Variovorax paradoxus: one gene and its partner. The protein of the gene in region 2 binds, or shares a complex with, the protein of the main gene of each other region. Links are inferred from orthologs where the notes say so. Each region holds a gene or a part of one and is shown on either strand. Other genes may lie near its edges.

Region 1 (3,008 bases), 850 kb from region 2 along the record:
GCCGATGACCGAGAATTCGCACTGTTCCGAGGAGCCGGTGCGCTTCGTGCTCGAAATGAACCAGGGCTGGTTCGCCAAGAAGAACATCAAGAAAGGCGCCAAGCTGGGCGGCGAGCTCTTTGCCGCCTCGAAGCGCTGAGCACCCGTCGCCCTGCCACGGGCTCACGAAAAAGCCGACCTTCCGGTCGGCTTTTTCAATGGGGGAAACCGGTTCAGCCGAAGTTCTTGGCGGCGAAGTCCCAGTTCACCAGCTTGGCCAGGAAGGTCTCGACGAACTTCGGGCGCAGGTTGCGGTAGTCGATGTAATAGGCGTGCTCCCACACGTCCACCGTCAGCACCGGGGTGTCGCCGGTGGTCAGCGGCGTACCGGCGGCGCCCATGTTCACGATGTCCACCGAGCCGTCGGCCTTTTTCACGAGCCAGGTCCAACCCGAACCGAAGTTGCCCACGGCCGACTTCACGAACGCTTCCTTGAAGGCGTCGTAGCTGCCCCACTTGGCATCGATGGCCTTGGCCAGCGCGCCGGTGGGAGCGCCGCCGCCCTGGGGCTTCATGCAGTTCCAGAAGAAGGTGTGGTTCCAGATCTGGGCGGCGTTGTTGTAGATGCCGCCGCTGGACTTCTTGACGATGTCCTCCAGGGGCATCGACTCGAACTCGGTGCCCTTTTGCAGGTTGTTCAGGTTCACCACGTAGGCGTTGTGGTGCTTGCCGTAGTGGTACTCGAGGGTTTCCTTCGAGTACTCGGGTGCCAGCGCGTCGAGGGCGTACGGCAGGGGTGGGAGCACATGTTCCATGGTTTTTTCTCGTGGGTTGGTTGCGGGGAATACAGGATTCTAGAAAGGAATTACGCACCCGGCGTCGGACGCGGTCCCGTTTCGCCGGGCGTGACTGTCAGGTCGACCGAGCCATCGGCGAGCCGCGCAACCACGGCGTCGCCCGCGTTCAGTTTCTTGGCGCTGACAATCGCGCGACCGTCGGCGCCGGTGAGCCAGGCATAGCCGCGCTGGAGCACCAGGGCCGGGTCGAGCAGCCGAAGGCGCAAGGCCACGCGCTCGAGGCGCTCGCGCCGCTGCGCCAGTGCGCGCTCGAGCTTCAAAGGGAAGTCGGCCGAAATCGAACGCGGCACGTGGGCAAGACGCTCGGTCCTCGATCGCAATGCGTAGTGCAGCCGCTGGGCATGGTGCGCCAACCGAAGCTGCTGGCGGGCCACGAGTGTCGAGGGTCGGCCGAGTCGCGCCGCCGCCTGGTCGAGCCGCTGGCCCAGCAGGTCGAGACGCGCGCCCACCGCGTCGCCGAACCGCTCTTCCAGCAGGTCGAGTGCGCCGAGCCACATCGCCTGCGGCGCGCTGACGAGTTCCGCCGCCGCCGTGGGCGTGGGTGCGCGCAGGTCGGCGCAAAAGTCGGCGATGGTGAAGTCGGTTTCGTGCCCTACCCCGCAGATCAGCGGCACCGGGCTCTGGACGATGGTGCGGGCCAGGGTTTCGTCGTTGAAGGCCCAGAGATCTTCGATGGAGCCGCCGCCCCGCACCAGCAGGATCACGTCGACGGCCGGCTCCAGCGCATAGAGCGACTGCAACGCACGCACGAGTTCCGCCGGCGCGCCGGCACCCTGCACCGGCGACGGCGCCAGAACCACCGGAATGTGCGGCACGCGGCGCCGCAGCGCCGTGACCACGTCATGCAAAGCCGCGGCACCGAGCGAGGTCACCAGGCCCACCGAGCGCGGCATGGTGGGCAGCGCACGCTTGCGCGCGGCATCGAAAAGCCCTTCGGCTTCGAGCCGTGCCTTGCGCTGCAGGAACTGCTCGAAGAAGGCCCCCTGCCCCGCGCGTTGCAGGCTTTCGACCACCAGTTGCAGATCGCCGCGCGGCTCGTAGACCGCCAAGCGCCCACGCACCTCGACCTGGTCGCCGTCGCGCGGCGAAAAATCGAGCAGGCCCGCGGCTCGCCGGAACATCGCACAGCGCAGTTGGCCGGACTCGTCCTTGAGCGCGAAGTAACAATGTCCACTCGAGGCCCGCGAAAAGCCCGAGATTTCGCCGCGCACCGCGACCGGGTTGAAGCGTGCGTCGAGCGCGTCGGCAACCGCCCGGCACAAAGCCCCGACAGCCCAGATCCGCGGACCCGGTGTGGCATTCGGTTCACGCAAGTTCACAAAACCCGCAAGTGGCTGGCGACCACTCTTCCACAGTGAGTGGCCACCCCCCGATGGTGAGGCCTTGGTACGAAACGGGCGCACGGTTTGCCGTGCAAGCCGTTGATTTCATTGGAAAAAGTACTGCTCAAAATTCAATCGATCTAACGGGAAGCCCGCCCCATGCGGGTCCGGGCAGGTTGCGCAGCAGGTTAATCACAAAGTTATCCACAGAATCTGTGCGTCATCGCTTACACGCAAACAAGCCGAGTGGCGATGGTGGGCTCGGTGGATAATCGCCGCGCATTTGCAGTCTACGGGCCGGAGGGTTTTCTTGTTTTCCATCATAGTTGCCGCGGGCTGGCCGATTTGGCCATTGCTCGCTTGTTCGATCATCGCGCTCGCGCTGGTTATAGAACGTTTCACAAGTCTGAAGACCGTGAAGGTCCTGCCGCCCAAACTGCTCGACGAGGCGATGACCGTTTCGCACGGCTCGGTTCCGGGGCCCGACGTGGTGACCAAGCTCGAACGCAATTCGATGCTCGGGCAGGTGCTGGCCGCCGGCCTTCGGGCGCTCAACGCCAACCCGCGCTGCACCGAGGAGGACCTGCGCGCGGCCATGGAGGCCTCGGGCCGTACCGTCGCGCACAGGCTGGAACGCTACCTGCCGGCCTTGGCCACGATTGCGTCGGCGGCGCCGCTGCTCGGCCTGCTCGGGACGGTGATCGGCATGATCGAGATCTTCGGTTCGCAGTCCCCCGGAAGCGGCGCGGTCGGCTCGGGCAATCCGGCGCAACTGGCGCACGGTATCTCGATCGCGCTCTACAACACGGCGTTCGGCCTGATCGTGGCGATTCCGACGCTGATCTTCTGG
Region 2 (2,914 bases):
TCGCCCTTCTGCTTGGCGGCCATGGCCATGCCGAGCGCGGCCGAGATGCTGGTCGACGAGTGCGCGGTGCCGAAGGTGTCGTATTCGCTCTCGCTGCGCTGCGGAAAGCCCGAGATGCCGCCGATCTGGCGCAGCGTGGGCATGCGCTCGCGCCGGCCGGTGAGGATCTTGTGCGGATAGGTCTGGTGGCCCACGTCCCACACCAGCCGGTCGTGCGGCGTGTTGAACACATGGTGCAGAGCGACCGTGAGCTCGACCGTTCCAAGGTTGGAACTCAGGTGGCCGCCGGTGCGCGAAACGTTGTCGAGCACGCAGGCGCGCACCTCGTCGGACAGCTGCTTGAGCTGGGCCCGGTCGTATTGCCGGATCGGCGAGGGATCATGAAGCGTGGGAAGCAGCGGGGCCATGGGAGCGTCGTGGTTCTTCTTGTCCATCTGTTCAACTGTTCATCGGTCGCGGTCGACGACCATGTGGGCCAGCGCGCGCAGTGCCGCGGTGTCGCGCAGGCCGCTGCGCTCCAGCGCCGCGAGCGATTCGGCAAGCAACTGTTTCGCCTGTGCCCGCGCGCCGTCGAGGCCCCACAGAGAGACATAGGTGGGTTTGTCGGCGGCGGCGTCCTTGCCGGCCGTCTTGCCGAGAGTCTGCGAATCGGCCGTCACATCGAGGATGTCGTCGACCACCTGGAACGCCAATCCGATGGCGGCGCCGTAGTCGCGCAGGGCGGCCAGCGCGGCGGGCGCCACGGCGCCCGCGCAGGCCGCGCCCATCTCGACGCTGCCCTGCAGCAGCGCGCCGGTCTTCAGGCGGTGCATTTCGCGCAGTTGCGCTTCGTCGAGCGCCAGGCCCACGCTGGCGAGATCGATCGCCTGTCCGCCCGCCATGCCCTGGCTGCCCGCGGCGCGCGCAAGCAGCCGGCACAGCGTGGCCTGGGTCGATGCGGGAACCTCGTCGCCCTCGGGCGTCAGCAGTTCGAAGGCCAGGGCCTGCAAGGCGTCGCCGGCGAGCAGCGCATCGGCCTCGCCGAATTTCACGTGCACGGTGGGTTTGCCACGGCGCAGCACGTCGTTGTCCATGCTCGGCAAGTCGTCGTGCACCAGCGAGTAGGCGTGGATCAGTTCGGTGGCGCAGGCCGCGCGCAGCCCCGCGGCGGGGTTGCCGCCCACCGCTTCGCTCGCGGCCAGCACCAGCAAAGGACGCAGCCGCTTGCCGCCATCGAGCACGGCGTAGCGCATCGCGTCGCCAAGCAGCACGGGGGAATCGACCCCGACCCAGCGCGAAAGCGCCGCTTCGACGCGCGCAAGGTGCGGCTCGCTCCAGCCGGCCAGCCGCGCGGCGTCCCAATCGACCGCCGCCGTCACAGCCGCGCTCATTCGGCCGTCCAGGGCTTGAGGCTGCCTGCGTCCAGCACCTTGATCTGGTCTTCGACCGCCTGGAGCTTCTCGCGGCAAAAAGCGAGCAACGCGGCACCGCGCTGATAGCTGCCAAGCAACTGGTCGAGCGGCAACTGGCCCGATTCGAGTTCTGCAACCAATTGTTCCAACTCCTGGAGCCCGGCTTCATAGCTGGCCGGCAGCGGCCCCGTATCGGGCATGGCTGCCGGGCTGGACGTGGCGGAGGAAGGGACCTTGGGCATGCGAGAGAACAAGTATGAAATCGGGCATTTTAGGGCGGGGAACCAAATGAGCACCGCGATGGCCCCTTGGGTACAATCGCGGCTTCCCTTGCCGGCCAGCCCGGCACAACTCTTCGGGCCGTCGCCCTCCTGACGGCGCCTTCCGTCTTTTCTTTTTTCTCCCTGTGGGGAGCTTGGTCAGGTCCTCGATGTCTGATTTAAGTCTTCAACTGCAGCAGGCCACGAGCCAACTTCCAGTTTCCGCGTACTTCGACGAGTCGCTCTACGCACGCGAGATGCAAACGCTGTTTGCGCAAGGTCCGCGCTACGTGGGCCACCGCCTTGCCGTGCCCGAGCCGGGCGACTACCACACGCTGCCGCAAGAGCACCAGGGCCGGGCGCTGGTGCACACGCCCAAGGGCGTGGAGCTCATTTCCAACGTGTGCCGCCACCGGCAGGCGCTCATCCTGCAAGGCCGTGGCCGGCTCGACAACCAGACCGGTGGCAACATCGTCTGCCCGCTGCACCGCTGGACCTACGCCGCGAGCGACCCGCGCACCACGGGCACGCTGATCGGCGCGCCGCATTTCGAGCAGGACCCGTGCCTCAACCTGCACAACTATCCGCTCACCGAGTGGAACGGCCTGCTGTTCGAGCGCGGCGCAAACGGCCCGAAGGGCGTCGGGCGTGACGTCGCCGCCGACATGGCCGAGCTCGGCCCGCGCGCCGATCTGGACTTCACGGGTTACGCACTCGACCGCGTCGAGCTGCACGAGTGCAACTACAACTGGAAGACCTTCATCGAGGTCTACCTCGAGGACTACCACGTCGGTCCGTTCCACCCCGGCCTCGGCAGCTTCGTGACCTGCGACGACCTGCGCTGGGAATTCAACCGCAACTACTCGGTGCAGACCGTGGGCGTGGCCAACCGGCTCGGCCGCGCGGGCAGCCCCATCTACCAGAAGTGGCAGGAGCAGCTGCTCAAGTACCGCGAGGGCAAGCCGCCGAAGTACGGCGCGATCTGGCTCACCTACTACCCGCACGTGATGGTCGAGTGGTATCCGCACGTGCTCACGGTGTCGACACTGCACCCGGTCAGCCCCACGAAGACGCTCAACATGGTGGAGTTCTTCTACCCCGAGGAAATCGTCGCCTTCGAGCGCGAATTCGTCGAAGCCCAGCAGGCCGCCTACATGGAAACTTGCGTGGAAGACGACGAGATTGCCGAGCGCATGGACGCCGGCCGCCGCGCGCTGATGCTGCGCGGCGACGACGAGAGCGGCCCCTACCAGAGCCCGATGG

What was found. The genes of interacting proteins can lie anywhere in the genome.
Region 1: the proteins of xseB (region 2) and xseA are in contact, whole or in part, in a cryo-EM structure (PDB 8TXR), measured with the Escherichia coli proteins. The link is inferred for Variovorax paradoxus from one-to-one orthologs.

Annotation. Positions count from the first base shown.
Region 1 is NZ_JAUSXG010000001.1:2,764,149-2,767,156, forward strand. Bases 1-2,855 are described here. They hold xseA (exodeoxyribonuclease VII large subunit), read right to left. Parts: upstream 2,156-2,855; coding sequence 845-2,155; downstream 1-844. Other genes in these bases: QFZ42_RS12980 (DUF192 domain-containing protein), read left to right, coding at 1-139; QFZ42_RS12985 (superoxide dismutase), read right to left, coding at 213-794; QFZ42_RS12995 (MotA/TolQ/ExbB proton channel family protein), read left to right, coding at 2,469-2,855. Outside these bases: more of QFZ42_RS12995, read left to right, coding at 2,856-3,008. UniProt on the Escherichia coli protein: Bidirectionally degrades single-stranded DNA into large acid-insoluble oligonucleotides, which are then degraded further into small acid-soluble oligonucleotides.
Region 2 is NZ_JAUSXG010000001.1:3,611,769-3,614,682, forward strand. The notes cover bases 1-2,761. They hold xseB (exodeoxyribonuclease VII small subunit), read right to left. Parts: upstream 1,634-2,761; coding sequence 1,367-1,633; downstream 1-1,366. Other genes in these bases: dxs (1-deoxy-D-xylulose-5-phosphate synthase), read right to left, coding at 1-407; QFZ42_RS17270 (polyprenyl synthetase family protein), read right to left, coding at 447-1,370; QFZ42_RS17280 (aromatic ring-hydroxylating oxygenase subunit alpha), read left to right, coding at 1,822-2,761. Also shown: more of QFZ42_RS17280, read left to right, coding at 2,762-2,914. UniProt on the Escherichia coli protein: Bidirectionally degrades single-stranded DNA into large acid-insoluble oligonucleotides, which are then degraded further into small acid-soluble oligonucleotides.